One region of the Streptomyces sp. NPDC096152 genome, then DNA from elsewhere that is predicted to be linked to it. Evidence: riboswitches for the same ligand, from Rfam matches in the RefSeq annotation. Region 1 holds a riboswitch; the other holds the start of a gene.
The links. A riboswitch is a leader RNA that binds a small molecule or an ion and turns the genes downstream of it on or off. The one in region 1 is predicted to bind glycine.
Positions count from the first base shown of each region.

Region 2: it holds a riboswitch for glycine, as region 1 does, so the genes downstream of both, gcvT (glycine cleavage system aminomethyltransferase GcvT) here and gcvP (aminomethyl-transferring glycine dehydrogenase) in region 1, are expected to answer to the same signal.

Region 1 is NZ_JBIWFW010000006.1:577,963-585,289, forward strand. It holds gene ACIQ9G_RS23200 (molybdopterin-binding protein) at 17-436, shown strand; gene gcvP (aminomethyl-transferring glycine dehydrogenase) at 553-3,438, opposite strand; glycine riboswitch at 3,613-3,707, opposite strand; gene ACIQ9G_RS23210 (PRC-barrel domain-containing protein) at 3,821-4,192, shown strand; gene ACIQ9G_RS23215 (DNA polymerase IV) at 4,114-5,715, opposite strand; gene ACIQ9G_RS23220 (MerR family transcriptional regulator) at 5,785-6,468, opposite strand; gene ACIQ9G_RS23225 (bifunctional nuclease family protein) at 6,726-7,199, opposite strand; gene ACIQ9G_RS23230 (MerR family transcriptional regulator) at 7,284-7,327, opposite strand, start outside.
Region 2 is NZ_JBIWFW010000010.1:31,316-38,642, reverse strand. It holds gene ACIQ9G_RS30600 (enhanced serine sensitivity protein SseB C-terminal domain-containing protein) at 356-1,153, opposite strand; gene ACIQ9G_RS30595 (enhanced serine sensitivity protein SseB) at 1,391-2,194, opposite strand; gene ACIQ9G_RS30590 (AAA family ATPase) at 2,333-3,022, opposite strand; glycine riboswitch at 3,196-3,291, shown strand; gene gcvT (glycine cleavage system aminomethyltransferase GcvT) at 3,481-4,608, shown strand; gene gcvH (glycine cleavage system protein GcvH) at 4,798-5,175, shown strand; gene glyA (serine hydroxymethyltransferase) at 5,190-6,452, shown strand; gene ACIQ9G_RS30570 (L-serine ammonia-lyase) at 6,614-7,327, shown strand, end outside.

The sequences.
Region 1 (7,327 bases):
CTGCGAGGCGTGACCGATGAGCCTGAGCATCCGCAACCGACTGCCCGGTACCGTCACCGCCGTCAACCCGGGCGAGGCCATGGCCACGGTCGGGGTCCGTCTGGACGGCGGGCAGGACCTGACCGCCGCGATCACCCGCGAGTCCTTCGACGAACTGGGCCTGACCGTGGGCTCCGCCGTCCGCGCCCTGGTGAAGTCCACCGAGGTGTCCCTGGCCACCGGGCCGGTCGAGGGCCTGTCCATCCGCAACCGGCTGCCCGGCACGGTCACGGGCATCGCCACCGGCCGGGCCATGGCGTCCGTCAAGGTCGGCGTCGACGGCGGGGAACTGACCGCCGCGATCACCCAGGACGCCGTCACCGAGCTGGGCCTCACGGCGGGTTCCCCCGTCGTCGCCCTGATCAAGTCGACCGAGGTCGCGCTCTCGACGCCCTGACGTGACGCCGAGGGGCACCTGCCCGAGGGAGCCGGGCCCTTGCCGGGCAGGACCGCGGCACGGCGAAGGCTCCGCCCCGGCCTCCGAGGGGCCAGGGCGGAGCCCCGTCACGGTGTTCAGTCCTCGTACGCGTCCAGCGGCGGGCACGAGCAGACCAGGTTGCGGTCGCCGAAGGCCTGGTCGATGCGGCGCACCGGCGGCCAGTACTTGTCGGCGGCAGAGACCCCGGCCGGGAAGACCGCCTCCTCACGGCTGTAGGCGTGCTCCCACTCCCCGCCGAGCGCGGCGGCGGTGTGCGGCGCGTGCCGCAGCGGGTTGTCCTCCGCGGGCCACTCGCCCGAGGCGACCTTCTCGATCTCGGCGCGGATCGCGATCATCGCGTCGCAGAACCGGTCCAGCTCGGCCAGGTCCTCGGACTCGGTCGGCTCGATCATCAGCGTGCCGGCCACCGGGAAGGACATCGTCGGCGCGTGGAAGCCGTAGTCGATCAGCCGCTTGGCGACGTCGTCGACGCTCACCCCGGTCGCCTTGGTCAGCGGCCGCAGGTCGATGATGCACTCGTGCGCGACCAGGCCGCCCGGGCCGGTGTAGAGCACCGGGTAGTGCGGCTCCAGGCGCTTGGCGACGTAGTTGGCGGAGAGCACGGCCACCTGCGTGGCCCGCTTGAGGCCCTCGCCGCCCATGAGACGGACGTACGCCCACGAGATCGGCAGGATGCCCGCCGAACCCCAGGGCGCGGCCGAGAGCGGGCCGACCCCGCTCTCCGGACCGGCCTCGGGCTGGAGGGGGTGGTTCGGCAGGTACGGCGCGAGGTGCTCGCGGACCGCCACCGGGCCGACGCCCGGACCGCCGCCGCCGTGCGGGATGCAGAACGTCTTGTGCAGGTTGAGGTGCGAGACGTCGCCGCCGAAGTGGCCGGGCTCGGCGAGGCCGACGAGGGCGTTGAGGTTGGCGCCGTCGACGTACACCTGGCCGCCGGCCTCGTGCACCGCCGCGCAGATGTCGGCGACGTGCTCCTCGAAGACACCGTGCGTGGACGGGTAGGTGATCATCAGCACCGCGAGCTCGTCCCGGTACTGCTCGATCTTCGCCCGCAGGTCCGTCACGTCGATCTCGCCGTCCTCGGCGGTCTTCACGACGACGACCTTCATGCCGGCCATCACGGCGCTGGCGGCGTTGGTGCCGTGCGCGGAGGAGGGGATGAGGCAGACGGTGCGCTGGGCGTCGCCGTTGGCGCGGTGGTAGCCGCGGACGGCGAGCAGACCGGCGAGCTCGCCCTGGCTGCCGGCGTTCGGCTGCAGGGAGACCTTGTCGTATCCGGTGACCTCGGCGAGGCGCTCCTCCAGCTCGCGGATGAGCGTGAGGTAGCCCTGCGCCTGCTCGGCGGGCGCGAAGGGGTGCAGCTGACCGAACTCCGGCCAGGTCACCGGCTCCATCTCGGTGGTCGCGTTGAGCTTCATGGTGCAGGAGCCCAGCGGGATCATGCCGCGGTCGAGCGCGTAGTCGCGGTCGGCCAGCCTGCGCAGGTAGCGCAGCATCGCGGTCTCGGAGCGGTGCTGGTGGAAGACCGGGTGGGTGAGGTAGTCGTCGGTGCGCAGCAGCGACTGCGGCAGGACGTCCGCGGCGGTCTCGTCCAGTGCCTCGACGTCGCCCTCGACCCCGAACGCGGACCACACGGCGTCCAACTGGGCACGGGTGGTGGTCTCGTCGCAGGCGATCGAGACGTGGTCGGCGTCGACGAGGCGCAGGTTGACGCCGTTGCGGCGGGCGGCGGCGACCACGTCGGCGGCACGGCCCTCGGCCCGGACGGTCAGCGTGTCGAAGTAGGCGCCGTGGACGACCTCGGCACCGCCCGCGGTGAGCCCCTCGGCGAGCACGGAGGCGTAGCGGTGGGTGCGGCGCGCGATGGTCCGCAGCCCCTCGGGGCCGTGGTAGACGGCGTACATGCCCGCCATCACGGCGAGCAGCACCTGGGCGGTGCAGATGTTGCTGGTGGCCTTCTCCCGGCGGATGTGCTGCTCGCGGGTCTGCAGGGCCAGGCGGTAGGCCCTGTTCCCGTCCACGTCGACGGAGACGCCGACCAGGCGGCCCGGAAGGCTGCGGGCGAACTTCTCGTGCACCGCCATGTAGCCGGCGTGCGGCCCCCCGAAGCCCATCGGCACACCGAAGCGCTGCGTGGTGCCGACCGCGATGTCCGCGCCGAGCTCCCCGGGCGACTTCAGCAGCGTGAGGGCGAGCAGGTCGGCGGCGACGGTGACCAGCGCACCCAGCTCGTGCGCCTGGTCGATGACGGGCTTCAGGTCGCGTACGGCACCGGAGGCGCCCGGGTACTGCAGGAGCACGCCGTTGATCTCACGCTCGGCGACCTCGGCCGGGATGCCCTCGCTCAGGTCCGCGACGACGACCTCGACGCCGGACGGCTCGGCGCGGGTCCGGATGACGGCCACGGTCTGCGGCAGCGCGTCCGCGTCGATCAGGAACAGGCCCTTCTTGTTGCGGCCCATGCGTCGGGACAGGGCCATGGCCTCGGCCGCGGCGGTGCCCTCGTCGAGCAGGGAGGCGCCGGAGGTCGGCAGGCCGGTCAGCTCGGCGACCATCGTCTGGAAGTTCAGCAGCGCCTCCAGGCGGCCCTGGGAGATCTCCGGCTGGTAGGGGGTGTACGCCGTGTACCAGGCCGGGTTCTCCATGACATTCCGCAGGATCACCGGGGGCGTGAAGGTCCCGTAATACCCCAGGCCGATCATGGAGCCGAGGACCTCGTTGCGGTCGGCGAGCGAGCGCAGCTCGGCGAGCACCTCGGCCTCGGTCCGCGCGTCCGGCAGGTCCAGCGCGCCGGCGTTCTTGATCACATCGGGGACCGCGGCGGCCGTGAGGTCGTCGAGCGAGCCGTAGCCGACCTGCGCGAGCATCTTGGCCCGGGCCTCGTGATCGGGGCCGATGTGGCGCTGCTCGAAGGGGATTCCCTGTTCGAGCTCGGAGAGCGGAATGCGATGGGCGGTCATGTGGAGGCCTCCTGGTCTGACGCGACCTTCGAGGGCACCACGGCGCGGGTGCCCGAACGGCCTCCCCCTCTGTCATCTCGACCTGAGAGCTTCACCGGGTCGCACTGGGGCTCCCGGCTTTCACCGTCGGTGAGAGCGGAAGCCGTCGACACCCGCCCTGCTTTCCAGAGTGACCTCGTCCGTGCGGTACGTGGGCCTGAGAGATTCCGGGGAGGATTTGCTCCTTCGGCGCCTCCGATGATGCTGGAGGACTCTCCCGCACGGGGTCAGCAGCCGCTGCCAGCGTACCAGCGGGCCCACCACACGGGCTTTCGAGTGGCCGCCCATCGTGATGTGCTCTTTTGTAGTGCTAACGGATGTATTGCGACCATGTGGAGGGCCCGTGCAGACCGACATCGATCCGCGCAACCTGATCGGCCGCAAGGCGTTCGACCGTAGAGGCATCAAGATCGGCACGGTGGACGAGGTCTATCTCGACGACGCGACCGGGGTGCCGGAGTGGGCGGCCATACGCACCGGCCTGTTCTCCAGGGACGCCTTCGTGCCCCTGGAGCCGAGCGAGCTCGTCGAAGGCGCCCTGCGCGTCCCCTTCGACCGGGCCCTGATCAGGGACGCCCCCGACTTCGGCGTCGGCCGCCATCTCTCCCCCGAACAGGAACTGCAGCTCTATCACCACTACGGCCTCGACGTGGCCGCTCCTCCGGCCGTTCCGGACCGTGACTTCGGCAAGCTGGCGGGCTCGGAGGAGGCCTGAGCCACGGCGCCGGCCGCCTCCGCCGCAGCCCCTTCGGCCGCGTCGGGCGCCCTCGTCCCGTCGCCGTCCGACGACATCGCCTCACCGTCCGGCGACATCACGTCGACCGCCTCCGGCGACGTCCTCGCGGCCGCGTCCGAACCCCGATCGGCCGAACCCGCCGAGGTTTCCCCCGCCCCGTGCGATCCCGGTCTTCGCGCCACCAGCGGCAGCGGATCCACCGGCTCCAGTTCCGGGTCCTCCACGCGGAACGTGCGCACGCGTCCGGGCTCCGAGTCGGGAGTCTCGAAGCGGACCGTGACCCGGCCGAGCCCGCTGCCCTGGACCCATCCGTGGCCGTACACCGTGTGCCGCACGTCGTGACCCGCCGGCCAGCGCCGCTCGGCGGGCGCCGGCCGCTCCACGGCCGGCTCGACCGCGGGTTCCTCCTCGGGCCCGTCCGGCCGGGCTCCCGCCGCCTGGGCGAACAGGTCCTCCTGGGTGTAGTCGGCGAGCCCGGAGACGCCCACGCCGAGCAGCCGCACCCCGCCCGTGGTGTCGACGGAGTCCAGCAGCCGGGCCGCGGCCTCCCGCACCACCGCCGGATCGTCCGTGGGCCCGCGCAGCGTCTCCGACCGGGTGAGGGTGGAGAAGTCGTACCGGCGGACCTTCAGCACGATGGTCCGCCCCGACAGTCCGGCCCCGCGCAGCCGCCGTACGCAGCGGTCGGCGAGCCGCTGCACCTCGAACCCCACCCGCACCCGGTCGTGGATGTCCACGTCGTAGGTGTCCTCCACCGACACCGACTTGGCCTCGCGCTCGGCGACCACGGGCCGCTCGTCACGGGCCAGCGCCATGGCGTACAGCGCGTGCCCGTGCGCCCTGCCCACCAGCCGGACGAGCTCGTCCTCGCCCGCCTCGGCGAGCTCCTCGACGGTGTGGATCCCGGCCCGTCGCAGATGGTCACCCGTGGCCGGGCCCACACCCGGAAGGGCGCGCACCGACAGGGGACCGAGCAGGGCCCGCTCGGTGCCGGGCCGGATGAGCACCAGCCCGTCCGGCTTCGCCTGCTCCGAGGCGATCTTGGCGAGCATCTTGGACGCGGCCAGCCCCACGGACCCGGTCAGGCCCGTGACGGCCCGTATGTCGTCGCGCAGCCGCCTCCCCACCCGTCCGGCCGACTCCTCGTCCCGGGCCGCTCCCCCGGCCTCCAGGTCCACGAACGCCTCGTCCAGGCTGAGCGGCTCCACCAGCGGCGACAGTGCCCGCAACAGCCCCATGACCTGCTCGCTGATCGACCGGTAGAAGGCGAAGCGCGGCACCAGGTACGCCGCGTTCGGCGCCAGACGGCGCGCCTGGGCCGTCGGCATCGCCGAGTGGACGCCGAAGACCCGTGCCTCGTACGACGCGGTGGCGACCACCCCGCGCGGCCCGAGGCCGCCCACGACGACCGCCTTGCCGCGCAGGCTCGGCTTGGACGCCTGCTCCGCCGAGGCGAAGAAGGCATCCATGTCGAGATGCAGGATCGTGGGCGCACTTCTCACATGTCCGATGCTGCACCACACCACTGACAATGCGGCGAAAGTGCCCCCGGCGGGGCGGCCGGAGCGCTGTCAGACGGCCCGGTTGCGCCGCCGGGCCAGCTCGTCACCGGGGTTGTGACCCACCAGGGTCTCCCCGGTGTCGACACGCTCCCCGTGCAGCTGCGACAGCGCGTTCTCCACGTCGCGCCACACCACGCCGACGGCGATCCCGAAGATGCCCTGGCCGCCCTGGAGCAGGGCGTGGACCTCGTCCGGCGAGGTGCACTCGTAGACGGTGGCGCCGTCGCTCATCAGCGTCATCCGCTCCAGGTCGCTGAAGCCGCGCTCCCGCAGGTGCTGGACGGCGGTGCGGATGTTCTGCAGCGAGACCCCGGTGTCCAGGAACCGCTTGACGATCTTGAGGACGACGACGTCGCGGAAGCTGTACAGCCGCTGCGTGCCGGACCCGTGGGCGGGCCGCACACTCGGCTCGACCAGGCCGGTGCGCGCCCAGTAGTCCAGTTGCCGGTAGGTGATGCCGGCGGCCGCGCAGGCCGTCGGGCCGCGATAGCCGATCTGCTCGGACGCCACGGACGTCGCCCCTCCGCTGTTCGGCACGGCTGCCGGCCGCTGCGGAACGTGGTCGGCCGCGCCGCCGTGAGGGGGATATCCCCTGCTCGCGCGGAGCCGAGAGTGCGTGGGAGGGTACGGGTCGTTCCCCCCGACACCGCGTTCGGGGGCACCCCCAGCCGTACCGTCGCCGCTGCTTCTCACGCCGACCTCCGTCCTTGACCTGCCTCCTCGACGGTAGGCAGTCACCTGGGGTGCGTCAACGATCGCCACACTCGGCACGCCGAGTGATAATCACCCTAAGAGTGGTTTCCCGTGCCCCACCGCGGGGAAAGGCTAGCCGAATGGCCTCGCGGAAACCCGCAGGACGCCCTCAATGGCCGACGGCATGTGCCGACGGCCGGCTCGGCCCCGACCGGACGACCGCTCCGGCAGGCCGCGGCCCCTCTCAAGCCCGGCGGTCACTGGCTGCTGCTGCCGAAGTCCTCCGGCGAGATCTGGTCGAGGAACTCGCGGAACTTCTCCACCTCGTCCTCCTGCTCGTCCGGGATCGCGATCCCCGCGTCGTCGAGCACCGTGTCGCTGCCATAGATCGGCGTCCCGGTGCGCAGGGCCAGCGCTATGGCGTCGGACGGCCGGGCGCTCACCTCGACCCCACTGGCGAAGACCAGCTCGGCGTAGAACACACCCTCGCGCAGATCCGTGATGCGCACCTCGGTGAGCTCCTGGCCGACGGCCTCCAGCACGTCCTTGAACAGGTCGTGGGTCAGCGGCCGCGCGGGCGCCATGCCCTGCTGGGCGAAGGCGATGGCCGTGGCCTCCCCGGGCCCGATCCAAATGGGGAGGTAGCGGTCGCCTCCCACTTCACGCAGGAGCACGATCGGTTGGTTGGAGGGCATTTCGACCCGGACACCTACGACATCGAGCTCGTTCACACAGCAACCCTAGGCCGTGCCCGCAAGGTTTGGGTAGTCGGGCCGGAAACGGGAGGCCGATCCGGCCGCCGCGACGCCCGGCGCTCAGGGCAGGCGCAGCCCCAGCGCGGTCTGCACCAGCGCGGCGT
Region 2 (7,327 bases), on a different contig from region 1:
CCGCCGCTGTGGACGGCTTGGTTCGCTTACCTGCTGCGCGGCGGCCGCCGATGGTTGCGGCCCAACTGTCCAGCGGATCTGTGGATTGGTTCGATCACAGGATCGATGGCCTCGCGTCTGAGAGGCGAGTCTTCAACGGGCTCACGATCACTCGCCAGAGCTGACCGGGAATGTATGCGCAACCGTGATGCTGTCCTGGGGATTCCGTTATCCGAACGGCGATGAACGGCCCTCGGACGCGGGACAGTTGGGACAGAACGGCAAAACTGCGCCTTTTGGCATCATTCGTCCGCGGTCTACGCGGGGAGATGTGCACGGACGGTGATGACGATGCGGTGCGAGTGTGCGCGGCCGGTCAGTAGCCGCCGTGAACCGGCGGGTAGCCGTACCCGGCCGCCGGGGCCTGGGCGGGGGCCGCGTGGGCCTCACGGTCGTAGAACGGGCGCGCCTGGGCGCGCAGCCACATCGCGACCGGGTCGTACTCGTCGGACATCGCGACGGTCGACACCGGCAGGCCGTCGGGGACCGCGCCGATGGACTGCTGCATCATCGCGCGCACCGAGTCCACGGCCTGCGGCGAGGTGTCGTACACGTCCAGGCCGATGGCGAGGTAGGGGGCGCCGAGCGCCGGCTGCACCCAGGCGCGGCGCAGCGAGCGGACCGCGGGCGTGCGGTGCGCGTTCTGCGCGAGCAGGGCGTAGAACTGCGGGATCTCGATGGCCGGTTCCGCCAGCCGCAGCGGGCCGGCCGGCTGGCGGTCCAGGCCGGCGGCGATGCGCCGCAGGTCGAGCCAGGGGATGCCGACGCCGCCGCCGGGCGCGTGCGGGTTGAGCCAGAGGCCGTAGTGGTCGGGGTAGAGGGTGCGGGCGACGTCCAGGCCGTCCACCACCTCGTACGACCGGTTCCAGCCGCTGGCCGACAGCTCCTGGGCGGAGGTCACGCAGGGGGCGTAGCCGTGGCCGTCGGCCTCCATGTGGCCGTACTGGGCGTCGGGCGAGCCGGCCTGACCGTGCCAGAGCAGCATCCAGACCTGGCCGGAGGAGGGGGTGGCGAGGGCACGCAGGAGTGCCTCGTAGGCGTCGTAACGCCCGGGCGTGACCTGGCGCAGCATCTGCTCGACCTGCCCGGCCGCGGCCGTGCCGCTTGCGCTCACCTTGAACCGACCGCCCCTCTGTGCAACCCCTCGACCCGGCCGTGCCCCTCGGGCCTGTGGTGAAAGTCCCGCCTGCCTCGCGACGGGCCCCAGGTCCTGGCGTCGCACGGCAGACGGGAGTTTGACGACAGGGCCTAGCTTAAGCCCGCCCGGGGGCCCGGGACGCCTGCCGTCCTCGCCCGGCCGCGGGCCGCCCGCGGGCCACCACGCGATCCCCCAGGCCCGTCCGGGAGGCCCTCAGTTGCCGTGCTGGTAGAACGGCCGCACCTTCTCGCGCATCCACTCGCCCACCGGGTCCTGGGCCGCGTCCAGGAGGATCAGGTTGACCGGCCACGGGGCGGGGGCCCGGCCGAGCGCGCGGCCGAGGGCGTCCATGGGGCGGATGCGCAGGTCGCCCTCCCACTGGGAGAGCTCGACGCCGACGAACAGGACCGGGTCGGCGGTCTCGATGACGGCGAGGCAGCGGCGGGCGGTGAGCACCACGCCGGTCTCGGCGAACTCGGCGGAGGCGGCGGAGAGGAAGTCGACCGGGTCGTCCTGCCAGTCGGGTTCGTAGAGGCGGACCCGGCCGCCGCTCGCGGGGCCGTCGAGCGGGGTCAGTCCCGTCCGGCACAGTTCGGCCACGACCGGCGGGGGCAGCGGGATGCCGACCACGCCGTCCGGGTTGAGGGCCAGCCCGACCTGCGGGGGCAGGCCGCGCGCGAACTCCACGGCGGGCGCGACGGTGTAGGGCATCTGGGAGCCGGCGGCCTGGCGGAGCTGCTCCTCGGAGCTGAACACCGGGACATAGGCCTGGCCCTCGACCTCCAGCGTCGGCAGGTCGAGCGGGCCGCTGTTCGGGCCGCCGCCGTTGGGCAGCGGGACCCACACGAAGCTGCGCCCCAGGACCTCGACGATCCGGGCGCCGGCCGAGGGGACGCCGAGGGAGGCCGACAGCACCTCCTCCAGCTCGTTGCCGGGCCATCCGCCGTGCGGGTGGGGGTGCGCCTGTGCCGGATAGTCCGCGGGAAGATCCGCGGGGAAGTCCGCCGGGAAGTCCATCTGCCTACCGCCTGCTGGGAACCACTGCTCTGACCGGCAAGGCTAGCGGGTACCGGGGCACGGGCGTCTCGCCGGGCCCGCACCGGCCGGAGCCGGTCAGCCCGCGAAGCCGATCCGGCGCAGCGCGTCCGGAGCCGGTCAGCCCGCGAAGCCGATCCGGCGCAGCGCGTCCGCCGCGTCCCGGTCGAGCAGGGTCGCCGAGCCGCAGCCCTCCGGCAGCTCCCCCCGCTCCACCGCGCGCAGCAGCCGGGCGGCGGCCGTGCGGTGGCGCAGGAAGGCGTACCGCGAGACGCCGCGGCCGCGCTCGCGCTGGCCGGCCAGCGCGGTGTCCGGGGTCACGTCGAGCAGGACCAGGTGCATCGTGCCGCCGCCGCGCCGGGCGGCGCGGGCCAGCCAGCCGCGCACCCAGGCCTGGGCCCCGCAGTCGTGCACCACCACTCCGCCGCCGGCCCGCAGGGCGCGGCGCAGCCCGGCGTAGTGGGCGAGGCGGACCAGCGGGCGGTAGAGCGCGTACGGCAGGAGGCGGGGCGCCCGGGCGTCCCAGCGGTCGCGGGTGTCCTGCGAGTCCACGCGCGCCCCGCGCACCGCGCGGCGCATCAGGGTGGACTTGCCGCTGCCGGGCAGACCGGTGATCACGACCACGTCGCCGGGGCCGAAGAGAAGGGCGCGGGGGCCCCGGCCGGCCCGGTCGCGCAGATCGCGGACCACGGGCGCGGGGCGCCCGCCGCACCGCTCGCCGGGCGCGGGCCGCCGGGACAGGGCCAGGCCCCGCTCGGGCAGCGCGAGGGCCGGGGTGGTCGCCTGCGCCGTCGTCCTCTTCACCGTGATCGTCCTCCCCTGGGGTCAGTCACAGTTCTCCCTCCCCGCCGAGTGTAAAGAGACGGTAATACGGGGTGTCTCGCGTTTTCGTACGCGTACCGCCACAGACCGGTTACAGACGTGGCCTGCCACGATCGGGCCGGGCGTGCAATGATGTGCGCGCCAACTGCATACCGGCCGCTTGAATCCGCGCGGGAGAGTTCCCAGCAGGTCGCTGGGGCGCCGAAGGAGCAAGTCCCTCCCTTGAATCTCTCAGGCACCATTACCGCGTGGGCGAGGCACATCTGAAAAGCGGGCCGCTGCCGCAGTGGCTCCACCCAAGGTGCAAGCCGTGACCGTCCGTCCACCGGCGGGTCACTGCGAACCTCTCAGGTTCCGATGACAGATGGGGAGGAACGTTCCTCGCCCTCCCCCATGCCCGGCTCTGCTCGCGCGGGGGGACCCCCATCTCCCTGGGAGACCGACCGATGAGCAGTACCGAACCTTCCGAGAAGCGCCGTACCGCGCTCGATGCGCTGCATCGCTCGCTCGGCGCGACGATGACCGACTTCGCCGGCTGGGACATGCCGCTGCGCTACGGCTCCGAGCGGGACGAGCACCTCGCCGTGCGCACCAGGGCGGGCCTGTTCGACCTGTCCCACATGGGTGAGATCACGGTCACCGGCCCGCAGGCCGCCGAGCTGCTGAACTTCGCCCTGGTCGGCAACATCGCCTCCGTCGGCGTGGGCCGCGCCCGCTACACCATGATCTGCCGGGCCGACGGCGGCATCCTGGACGATCTGATCGTCTACCGCCTGGCCGAGACCGAGTACATGGTCGTCGCCAACGCCTCCAACGCCCAGGTCGTGCTCGACGCGCTGACCGAGCGGGCGGCCGGCTTCGACGCCGAGGTCCGCGACGACCGGGACGCCTACGCGCTGATCGCCGTCCAGGGCCCCGAGTCCCCCGGCATCCTCAAGACGCTGACCGACGCCGACCTGGACGGCCTGAAGTACTACGCGGGCCTGCCCGGCACGGTCGCGGGCGTCCCGGCGCTGATCGCGCGCACCGGCTACACCGGCGAGGACGGCTTCGAGCTGTTCGCCGCCCCGGCCGACGCCGAGAAGCTGTGGCAGGCGCTGACCGACGCGGGCGCGCCAGCCGGGCTGGTCCCGTGCGGGCTGTCCTGCCGGGACACGTTGCGCCTGGAGGCGGGAATGCCGCTGTACGGGCACGAGCTGTCCACCTCGCTCACCCCCTTCGACGCCGGGCTCGGCCGGGTGGTGAAGTTCGACAAGGAGGGCGACTTCGTCGGGCGCGAGGCGCTGGCGGCCGCCGCCGAGCGTGCCGCCGCCGAGCCGCCCCGGGTCCTCGTCGGCCTGGTCGCCGAGGGCCGCCGGGTCCCGCGCGCGGGCTACCCCGTGGTCGCCGGCGGCGAGGTGATCGGCGAGGTCACCTCAGGCGCCCCCTCCCCCACGCTGGGCAAGCCCATCGCCATGGCGTACGTCGACGCCGCGCACGCCGCGCCGGGCACGGCGGGCGTCGGCGTGGACATCCGGGGCAGCCACGAGCCGTACGAGGTCGTGGCGCTGCCCTTCTACAAGCGCCGGAAGTAGAGACTGGGAGCGGTCCGGGCGGGCACACGGCCCGGCCGGCGCCCTCCGGCGCCCGTCCGCGCGCACCGGCCCGCCCGCGGGTTCCCGTCCGCGCGTCCGTGGCGCCGGGCACACCCTCTCCCGCTCACCGGCGCTTCCAGCAGCCTCCCTCTTCACCAGCACTCCCCCGCGTACAGGAGAATTCAGCTCATGAGCAACCCCCAGCAGCTGCGTTACAGCAAGGAGCACGAGTGGCTGTCGCCCGCCGAGGACGGCGTGTCGGCGGTCGGCATCACGGAGCACGCGGCCAACGCGCTCGGCGATGTCGTCTTCGTCCAGCTCCCCGAGGTCGGTGACTCGGTGTCGGCGGGCGAGACCTGCGGCGAGCTCGAGTCGACCAAGTCGGTCTCCGACCTGTACTCGCCCGTCACCGGCGAGATCACCGAGGTCAACCAGGACGTCGTCGACGACCCCTCGCTCGTGAACTCGGCCCCCTTCGAGGGCGGCTGGCTGTTCAAGGTGCGCGTCGCCGGCGAGCCGGAGGAGCTGCTCTCCGCCGACGAGTACACCGCGTTCACCGCCGGCTGAGGAGTCGTAGCCGTATGACTGTCCTGAACACGCCCCTGCACGAGCTCGACCCCGACGTCGCCGCCGCGGTCGACGCCGAGCTGCTCCGCCAGCAGTCCACGCTGGAGATGATCGCCTCGGAGAACTTCGCTCCGGTCGCGGTCATGGAGGCCCAGGGCTCGGTCCTCACCAACAAGTACGCCGAGGGCTACCCGGGCCGCCGCTACTACGGCGGCTGCGAGCACGTCGACGTGGTCGAGCAGATCGCCATCGACCGCATCAAGGAGCTCTTCGGCGCCGAGCACGCCAACGTGCAGCCGCACTCCGGCGCCCAGGCGAACGCGGCCGCGATGTTCGCGCTGCTCAAGCCGGGCGACACGATCATGGGTCTGAACCTCGCGCACGGCGGGCACCTGACCCACGGCATGAAGATCAACTTCTCCGGCAAGCTCTACGACGTCGTCGCCTACCACGTGGGCGAGGACGGCCGGGTCGACATGGCCGAGGTGGAGCGGCTGGCGAAGGAGGCCCGGCCGAAGCTGATCGTGGCCGGCTGGTCGGCCTACCCGCGGCAGCTCGACTTCGCCGCCTTCCGCAGGATCGCGGACGAGGTCGGCGCGTACCTCATGGTCGACATGGCGCACTTCGCCGGCCTGGTGGCCGCGGGCCTGCACCCCAACCCGGTCCCGCACGCCCATGTCGTCACCACCACCACCCACAAGACGCTCGGCGGCCCGCGCGGCGGTGTGATCCTGTCCACGGCCGAGCTGGCCAAGAAGATCAACTCCGCGGTCTTCCCCGGTCAGCAGGGCGGACCGCTGGAGCACGTGATCGCCGCCAAGGCGGTGGCCTTCAAGGTCGCGGCTAGCGAGGACTTCAAGGAGCGGCAGCGCCGTACCCTGGACGGCGCCCGCATCCTGGCCGAGCGCCTGGTGCGGGACGACGTCCGCGCGGTCGGCGTCGACGTGCTGTCCGGCGGCACGGACGTCCACCTGGTCCTGGTCGACCTGCGGAACTCGGAGCTGGACGGACAGCAGGCCGAGGACCGGTTGCACGAGGTCGGCATCACGGTCAACCGCAACGCGATCCCGAACGACCCGCGTCCGCCGATGGTCACCTCGGGGCTGCGGATCGGCACGCCCGCCCTGGCGACCCGCGGCTTCACGGCCGAGGACTTCGCCGAGGTCGCGGACGTGATCGCCGAGGCGCTGAAGCCGTCCTACGACGCCGAGGCGCTCAGGGCCCGGGTCAAGGCCCTGGCCGACAGGCACCCGCTGTACCCGGGGCTCGGGAAGTAGCCGGTCCCGCGGTTCGGGCGGGCACCGCGCACACTGAGAGGTGAGCACGGCGCCCGCCCACCCACGGCCCCACCCCTACGCCCCGAACACGAACCCGCACTCGCACTCGCACCCAGCGCCCGCCCCGCACCACCGCACCACCCCCGTATTGAGGAGTCCCCGTGGCCATCTCGGTCTTCGACCTGTTCTCGATCGGCATCGGCCCGTCCAGCTCCCACACGGTCGGCCCGCTGCGCGCGGCGCGCATGTTCGCGCGCCGGCTGCGCAACGAGGGCCTGCTGGAGAGGGCCGCGTCGGTCCGGGCGGAGCTGTACGGCTCCCTCGGCGCCACCGGCCACGGTCACGGCACGCCGAAGGCGGTGCTGCTCGGCCTGGAGGGCGACTCCCCGCGCACGGTGGACGTGGAGACGGCCGACGAGCGCGTGGAGGCGATCAGGACCTCGGGCCGCATCCGGCTGCTCGGCGAGCACGAGATCGCGTTCGACTTCGACGCGGACATGGTGCTGCACCGGCGCAAGGCCCTCCCGTACCACGCCAACGGCATGACCCTGTGGGCCCACGACGCCTCGGGGGACGAGCTGCTCGCCAAGACGTACTACTCGGTCGGCGGCGGCTTCGTCGTGGACGAGGACGCGGTGGGCGCCGACCGCATCAAGCTCGACGACACGGTCCTGAAGTACCCCTTCCGCACGGGCGACGAGCTGCTGCGCCTGACCAAGGAGACGGGCCTGTCGATCTCCTCGCTGATGCTGGAGAACGAGCGGGCCTGGCGCACCGAGGAGGAGATACGCGCGGGCCTGCTGGAGATCTGGCGGGTGATGCGGGAGTGCGTGGGGCGTGGCATGTCCCGCGAGGGCATCCTGCCCGGCGGACTG